DNA from 2 places in the Bacillus sp. AK031 genome. Region 2 is predicted to be linked to the other one. Evidence: riboswitches for the same ligand, from Rfam matches in the RefSeq annotation. Region 2 holds a riboswitch; the other holds the start of a gene.
What was found. Region 2 has a riboswitch for preQ1 ahead of queF (preQ(1) synthase). Riboswitches for the same ligand answer to the same signal wherever they lie in the genome.
Positions count from the first base shown of each region.

Region 1: it holds a riboswitch for preQ1, as region 2 does, so the genes downstream of both, queC (7-cyano-7-deazaguanine synthase QueC) here and queF (preQ(1) synthase) in region 2, are expected to answer to the same signal.

Region 1 is NZ_CP096424.1:1,712,962-1,717,381, forward strand. Features, by position in the region: gene M1E09_RS08640 (YuzF family protein) at 1-37, opposite strand, end outside; gene M1E09_RS08645 (GNAT family N-acetyltransferase) at 250-675, shown strand; gene M1E09_RS08650 (dimethylarginine dimethylaminohydrolase family protein) at 894-1,748, shown strand; PreQ1 riboswitch class I at 1,835-1,879, shown strand; gene queC (7-cyano-7-deazaguanine synthase QueC) at 2,000-2,668, shown strand; gene queD (6-carboxytetrahydropterin synthase QueD) at 2,665-3,099, shown strand; gene queE (7-carboxy-7-deazaguanine synthase QueE) at 3,096-3,815, shown strand; gene M1E09_RS08670 (DHH family phosphoesterase) at 3,965-4,420, shown strand, end outside.
Region 2 is NZ_CP096424.1:3,415,490-3,419,909, forward strand. Features, by position in the region: gene M1E09_RS17505 (YitT family protein) at 1-660, opposite strand, end outside; gene M1E09_RS17510 (queuosine precursor transporter) at 1,053-1,682, opposite strand; gene queF (preQ(1) synthase) at 1,697-2,194, opposite strand; PreQ1 riboswitch class I at 2,306-2,352, opposite strand; gene M1E09_RS17520 (cobalamin B12-binding domain-containing protein) at 2,547-3,215, shown strand; gene M1E09_RS17525 (hypothetical protein) at 3,218-3,787, shown strand; gene M1E09_RS17530 (beta-class carbonic anhydrase) at 3,816-4,388, shown strand.

The DNA.
Region 1 (4,420 bases), 1.7 Mb from region 2:
TCATATCTGTTTGCGGATAATTTCGAAAGTGATACATTATCATACCTCCTGTTGTTTTCCTCTCCCTAACAATATGCAGGACATAATCCCGTTGGATGGGCAGCAAAGCAAAATAGGCTGTGGACACTTTAATACGTTAACAAACCAGGGGACAGTCCCCCAGTGCGTTAAAGGGGTAAAGAAGGTATTTTTCTACGGGAGGAAGAATACTAGTTTGGTAGTTGGGATTTCCAAGGAGGAGCAATTGAAATGGATATTAGGGAAGCTGTTTCACAAAGTGAATGGGAAGAAGTATATGGGCTGTTGATCGAGCTGCGTACTGATTTAGGGAGGGCAGAGTTTTCTGATCTATTGGCAGAAATGAGAAAAGAGGGCTACAGGGTTTTCTGTCTTTATAATCCATTAGGGGAGCTCCTCTCGCTCGCGGGAGTCATAATAAGAACTAATTTCTATGCAAAACGCCATGTGTTTATATATGATCTGGTCACGAAATCTTCGGAGCGTTCGAAAGGCTACGGAAAACAGCTGCTGCAATATATTGAAGAGTGGGGAGCTCAGCAAAACTGTGATTCAGCAGGGCTTGACTCCGGTTTGCACAGAAAAGACGCACACCGGTTCTATGAGAATGCCATGCAGTACAATAAGTCAAGTTATGCTTTTCGTAAGAAGCTGTAATCGTAAACAGAGTTCCAAATAAGAAAAAAACTTTTCTGTTCATAATAATTCAGAATAAAGCTTAATTGTTTGTTTTAATTGAATAATAATACAATAAAGCAAAGGAGTATTCTTATCTTTATTCAGTCGTGCAGAAGGAGTATCGCTCCCTGCGGGTTTAAAAATAATGTTCCGATGGGAATAATTCCGTAAAAGCCAACTTTTATGGAGGGTTAAAAATGGCAACTACCATTAGAAAAGACCAAACGGAATATTGTGATAGTGAATATGACAGGTTGGAAAAAGTCATTGTTTGCCAGCCTCGCTTCATGAAAATCGAAAAAGTGATCAATGAAACCCAGAAGCATTTTCTGGATAAAAATATAGACATAGATACTGCTTTGAAACAGCATAACGACTTTGTGGATGCTTTGAAAGATAATGGCACGGAAGTCATTGAAATGGCTCCTGATAAAGAGCTGCCTGAACAGGTATTTACCAGGGATATCGGATTTACCATCGGTGATACAATTTATGTATCCCAGATGGGCAGTGATATAAGGTCTGGTGAGGATGAAGTTTTAAAGTCCTGGCTGGCCGGCAAGGGGCATAAATATGAAAAGCTGGATAACAGCAATATAGAAGGCGGGGACGTCATAGTCGATAAAGATAAAGTATTTGTCGGTGTAAGCCACCGGACAAGTAAAGGAGCCATTGACCAGCTGAGAAACCTGGCCGACGGCTTTACTGTCATCCCGGTTCCTTTCCAAAAAAAATATCTGCATCTTGATTGTGTCTTTAATATTTTGTCAGAAAAAGAAGCATTGGTATTTTCTCCTGCTTTTAAACCTAAAGAACTGGAGCTTCTTGAATCTCACTATAACTTGATTGAAGTTGATGCTAAAGAACAGTTCACGATGGGGACGAATGTCTTATCAATAGGCGATCGAAAGGTGCTGAGCCTTCCGCAGAATAAAGGGGTCAACAAGCAGATGAGGAAACATGGCTATCATGTTATAGAAGTCGATTTTTCCGAGATCATCAAGTCAGGTGGATCCTTCCGCTGCTGCTCCATGCCGATTTTGAGGACATAAATTTTAAATGAAGTCATAGAATGAAATGACAGCAAACAATCGATATGCTATAGTAAAATAACTATATAGAAGAATTCTGCAAATGTGCAGGAGAGGTTCTAGCTTAACCCTCTATAAAAAACTAAGGAAAACGGCTTCTCCTTAGATGCCGTTTTTTTCTGTTTTATTACTGTTGATACTTAAATAGAGACCGCAAAGAACTTCCTTCTTCTTCTAAATGGCAGCAAGCCGGAAGTGAGAGGAGATAAAAAATGATGAAAAATGAAAAAGCGCTGGTTGTTTTCAGCGGAGGACAAGACAGTACCACCTGCCTGATCTGGGCAAAAAAAGAATTTGCTGAAGTAGAGGCTGTTACCTTTAATTACGGACAGCGTCATATAGATGAATTGGAGTGTGCCAAAGAGATTGCGGAAGAATTGGATGTGCCGCATCATATCCTTGATATGAGCCTTCTCAATCAATTGGCTCCAAGTGCGTTGACCCGGACCAACGAAAGCATTACTGAAAAAGAAGGTGAACTTCCATCCACATTTGTTCCGGGAAGGAACCTGTTATTCCTTTCATTTGCAGGCGTACTGGCTAAGAATATTGGGGCAAAACATATCATTACTGGTGTATGCGAAACAGACTTCAGCGGCTATCCCGATTGCCGTGACATGTTCGTGAAATCTTTTAACGTCACATTGAATTTGGCAATGGATGAGGGCTATGTTGTTCATACTCCATTAATGTGGCTTGATAAGGAAAACACATGGAAGTGGGCAGATGATATGGGAATGCTTGCCTATGTCCGAGAAAAAACACTAACCTGTTATAACGGCATACGGGGGGACGGCTGTGGGGAGTGCCCTTCCTGCAAGCTTCGGAACAAAGGGCTCTCAGACTACTTATCTTCTAAAAATGGAGGCGAACAAGCATGATTGGCCAAATTTATCCAGTGCCTCAGCACTCTTACTCATATGAGTTAAATAAAGACTTCCAATTTGCGGCCGCCCACTATATTCCCTCAGAATCAGCAGGGAAATGCCAGAAAGTCCATGGGCACACCTACTTTGCAAATGTGACGATAGGGGGAAATAGCCTTGATGAGTCAGGGTTCCTCATTAACTTTGCGACGATCAAAAAGTTGATTCATGACAGGTTCGATCATACCATGTTGAATGAAGATCCGCTTTTTGCCGGGAATCCCGACAGGTTTCCTACAACTGAAGTAATGGCTGAGTTGATCTGTGACTTAATTCAGTCCCATTTAGACATGCAGGAAAATAACGCTGAGTGTCTTCAAGTCTTTCTGCGCGAAACACCGACGAGCTACTGTATTTTCCGTCCGAGAAAGGAAGGCCGGAAATGAGAAAGATACCTGTTTTGGAGATATTCGGTCCAACCATTCAAGGAGAAGGAATGGTCATCGGCAGGAAAACGATGTTTGTCAGGACGGCCGGCTGTGACTATTCCTGTTCATGGTGTGACTCTGCTTTTACTTGGGATGGATCTGCCAAAAGCGACATTCGAATGATGACAGCTTCTGAAATATGGGAAGAGCTCAATAGTATTGGCGGGAAAAGATTTAATCATGTCACAATATCAGGCGGCAATCCAGCATTAATTTCATCAATTGAAGAACTTCTGGCGATTTTTAAAGAAAAGGGAATCAAATCGGCACTAGAAACACAAGGAAGCAAGTGGCAGGACTGGTTTATGGATATTGATGAATTGACCCTGTCACCAAAACCTCCAAGTTCAGGGATGAAGACAGATTTTGCAATCTTGGATACAATCGTCCAAAAGCTGAAGAATCATAAGGACTACAGTTTAAAAGTGGTAATCTTTAATGATGAAGACATGAAATATGCCGTAGATTTGCATGAAAGATATCCAGAAGCATCATTCTTTTTACAAGTAGGGAATACCAACCTGGCCGCCGGAGAAGGTGAAGGCTTGCTCAGTCAGCTTATCACTGATTATGAGAAACTGATAGAAGCCGTTACAGAAAGCGAAAGGCTCAATAATGTCAGGGTGCTCCCTCAGCTTCATACTTATGTATGGGGAAATAAACGGGGAGTATGATTTTCCAATAGCTTTAAGGTTTGTTCATTGACATATCTTTGGCATCTGCTCCGTTTTGTTTAACAGACGGAGCTTTTTACTGTATATTAGCAAGGGAATAACAGAAAATAGAATTATCAATACATAGAGAATGCCTGAGGAGGCCAAACATGCAGCGTTTTTTATTATCACATAACGATTTAGATGGTGTCGGTTGCGGCATTATCGCTAAGATAGCTTGGGGAGAAGAAGCGGAAGTAAGGTATAACTCCATCGGCGGCCTGAACTTTCAAGTGGCAAGATTCTTGAAAAAGCCGCAGAAGAACACCAAGCTGATTATCACAGACTTATCCGTTAATAAAGAAAATGAAGCGGCTGTGGAAAAATTTTTTCAAAAAGAGGGAAAGGTAGAGCTGATTGATCATCACCGGAGTGCAGAACATTTGAACCAGTATAAATGGGCTTCCGTGACAGTGGAGTATGGCGACGGCCGGCTTGCATCCGCCACATCGCTCCTCTATGAGGACCTGAAAGAAAAAGGCGACATTCAATCGACTCCTATCCTTGAGGAATTTGTTGAGTTGATTAGGCAATATGACACTTGGGAATGGGATGTTAATAATAAT
Region 2 (4,420 bases):
GCCAAGCTCTTTGACAATATAGGTACGGATTTCATCACTTTCTTTGCTGATGATGACGACTTCTTTATTCGTATTAAACTGCTGCAACGTGTAATCAATAACCAATCCATTCAAAATTACTCCAAAGAACGCATACATTCCGACCTGAGTCCCGAACAAGAAAGTGGAAGACAAGGCAATCGCAAGGTCGGAAAACAGGACAGCCCGTCCAATTTCAATATTGAAGTATTTATTTAGAATCATGGCGATGATGTCCGTTCCGCCGGTAGATGCTTTTTGGTTAAAAACAAGCGCCATACCGGTTGCAGCAATGCATTGCCCGATGATCAGCTGGATGAGAATGTCATCGCTCAGCGGGGCTTCAATCGGTGCTGCTGCTTCAAGCAGCCATACATATCCAGATAAAGCGAAACTGGCATAAACTGTCTTTGTTCCGAAACTGAAACCCAGAAAGATGATCCCGATAATAAACAACACGATATTCACAAGGATCATGAACATCCCGATCGACATGCCCGGCATCACATAATTCAGCAGGATAGATAAACCGCTGACTCCCCCTGTCGCCAAATTATTAGGTGAAAGAAAGAAATGCACATTCACCGCAACAAAAAAAGCACCCAGGTTCATCAGAAAGAATGACATCAGCTTTTTTCGCATCACCGCAACCTCCTTTATATTAAAAAAAGCGCAAGCGCCTTGTTCAGCCTCAACAGGCATAAGACAAGCCGGCGAGAAGGTTGCTCTTTAACCTTCTTGACGGATTGGCTTATGACCCGAGGGGCTAGGCGCTGGAGCTGGATTCAGAACCGCTACTTTTTCTAAATCCAAATTTTTATGTTTCTTACCTTTGAAAAATAGAATAATTATTTTCGTAGACAACGGGATTATAAAGGTCATAGATACCTTTGTAAAGGGATATTCATAAGGTTTAATTATTTAAAAAATTGCAAAGGTTTTCACTGATGTTTAATGAAAAGTGGATTTTTTTCTATCCTCTAAAAGGGATAAAATGCGAAAAAAAAACCACCCAAAATGGATGGTTTTAAGGATTACCCCGCCAAGCTGACTCCGCTATCCTTTTCTTTACGGGCGAAGCGCACCAGCAGGTAAACAATCGGTGTATCGACAATGGCCACAACCAGCTTGAACAAATATTGAGTACCGATCAAAGCAAGCAATGCAGTCAGCGGCATAGTACCGAAGAATGCTATTGTGATAAAAATTGTCGTGTCTGCCAGCTGGCTCAACAATGTAGAAGAGTTATTGCGCAGCCACAATTTGTCATTGCCATGTTTGGCTTTTAACTTGTGGAACACAGAAACATCCAGGTTCTGGCTGATGAAGTATGAGATCAGGCTTGCTAACGTAATACGGAAGCTGCCGCTCAAGATAGATTCGAACTCTGTTTGCATTTCAAAGAATGGTGCAGACGGCAAGTTGATGGCAGCCGCAATAAAGATCAGAGCAAAGACTTGCGTAAGCAGTCCCGCTCTCACCGTTGCCCGTGCAGCGTCTTTCCCGTACACTTCCCCGATGACATCTGTAATTGGGTAGGTGAATACATAAACAATGACCGCAGCCGGAAGTACAGCCCATTCACCAAGGCTGAACAGTTTCACAGCTAATATATTCGAAAGAATCAATAAACCGACAAAGAGAGAGTTTAAATAAATCAGCATCCTGTCAAACCTCCTTAACGGTTATCGATAGTTTCCGGATAAAGGTCGTGGTTCATCATCCGGTAATCAGCCATTTTTTCAAATTTCGTGCCTGGTTTACCATAGTTGCAATAAGGATCGATGGAAATACCGCCTCGTGGCGTGAATTTGCCCCATACCTCGATGTATCTAGGGTCCATCAATTCGATCAGGTCGTTCATGATGATATTCATGCAGTCCTCATGGAAGTCCCCATGATTTCGGAAGCTGAATAGATAGAGCTTAAGTGACTTGCTCTCCACCATTTTGATATCAGGAATATAGCTGATATAAATGGTCGCAAAATCAGGCTGCCTTGTTTTCGGACAGAGGCTTGTGAATTCCGGACAATTGAATTTCACGAAATAATCTCTATTAGGATGCTGGTTTTCAAACGTTTCCAGCACTTGTGGTGCATATTCAAATAAGTAATCTGTCCCCTGATTTCCCAGTAATGTTACATCTTGCAGTTCTTCATCTTTTCTTCCAGACATAAAAAAATCCTCCTTATATTGGTACCTATTAGGAGAAATCACAGCCAGTCCAATGTGATGAGAAAAATAAAAAACCATATCCGGCATGGATATGGTCACGAAATGTAAGACTCATCCATAGTTTTTTATAGAGGGTTTGGGCTATGAACCTCTCCTTCGATAGGAAACTATTTAATTTATTACTATAATAGTATGGCAGCGTGAATGAATTGTCAACATGACGAAAAATTTGGAAACGGTTTGTCTGCAGGTTGCACTCCTGCTTTTCATTTACTGCTTAACGTACTAGAATAAGTATAATAATCAAAATCATGTTAAGATGATTACAAGTCATATTAATGGAGTGTCTCCTTTGCAAACACAAGTGAGAAAACTAACCGAATTGGCGATTGCCGGAGATCTTCCTGAGATTCATAAATGGTACCAGGAGAACCATGAACAATCACTTTCTACTATAGAATTTTATGAAAAACTTTTAAAGCCAGTCATGGAAAGGGTCGGTGAACTTTGGGAGAAGAATAAAATCACCGTTGCAGAAGAACACTTGGCAACAGCTAGCATCGATTACCTCATGACTCAGCTGCGCTACCAGCTTGTACACCCCGGCCTTTTGAAACAATCCCCTTCCATTCTGCTCTTCTGTATTGAAGGTGAACAGCATTCCCTCGGATTAAAGATGGTTTCAGATGTATTCAGGGAATCCAATTGGAACGTCAAATTTCTGGGTTCCAGTGTGCCCACTGAAGAAGTCACCAAGTTCATCCGCAAGTGGAAACCTGATGTCATCGGAATATCGATTTCACTTTCACCGCTTTTGCCCAAACTGAAAGATTGCTTAACTTTGATCGGACAGTTTGAGGAGGATGTTAAAATTCTCATCGGAGGAAGAGTCGTCTCACTGTATAATCTCGAAGAATTCGGAATCGGAAATGTCCATCTTTGTAACGATCTAAGAGATATTGAAACTTTCGCAAGGAACGGATTGAAGAAAAATGCACCAGTACTGCCTGAAGGAGAATGATAATGGAAGAAATCCACTATGTTCCTGTGCCGTTTTTCATCTTGGATGCCAAACTTTCGATCCTTGATGCATCCGAATCGGGATCAAAGATGATACAAGGTACCAGCTTTCTCGATATGATTGAAGAGGAAAGCAGCACGAAGTTTTCTAAATACTTTCATCGCCATATGTCGGGTACGTTAGAGATCAATATCAAATCAAGGGAAAATCCCCCTATGCCTGTTCTTTATGATGCCTATTTTCAGTTTGCCGAAATGAAGCAAAAGTATTATGTTGCCCTTATCAGTAAAGCGAAAAACTACTCAGATATCTCCAAAAAGCTGGACAGGATCCAAAAGCATCTCTGGAATCCCAATCAGGAGGACACAATCCAGAAGCAGCTTCACCCCAGTTCGTTCCACCTGGATACAGCCGCTGATAAAATCCGGCATCAGGAAAACAATATCGAGGAAGCTGTAAAACAGCTTAGACATCTGCAATCAGAATTGGGAGGCAGCCTGCCTGAATCCAAAAAGCATTTGCTAAGAAAATGTGCAATAATTGAAAAAACACTTAAAAATAATATAAAATGATACTTAACTTAAGATGGAGGTTATCCGTATGTCTCTTTTGAATGATATTTTATCCTTTAATGAAAAATTTGTTTCTGAAAAAATGTACGAGCCTTATGCCACGACGAAATTTCCTGACAAGCGACTTGTAATCCTGACTTGCATGGATACACGCCTTGTCGAACTTGTGACAAAATCCATCAACATGAAAAACGGTGATGTGAAAATTGTCCGCAATGCAGGTGCAGTTGTTTCACACCCATTTGGCAGTATCATGAGAAGCCTTCTTCTAGCTGTTTATGAACTTCAGGCAGATGAAGTCCTTGTCATCGGACATCATGATTGCGGCATGGGCGGCTTGAGTGCGGATAAAGTTAAGGCAAGCATGAAAGAAAGGGGCATCAGCGAAGATACATTCGATACCCTTGAGTATGCTGGGATCAACCTTGATGAATGGCTCAAAGGTTTCCAAAGTGTCGAAGATAGCGTTGCACACAGTGTGAAAATGATCCGCAACCACCCGCTGATGCATTCAGAGGTACCTATTCATGGACTGGTCATCGATCCCGCAACAGGTAAACTGGACCTTGTGGCTTCCGGGTATGAAGAGACTAAGCAATAGACTTTAAGTTTGAAGAACAGCTGCTAATGGCT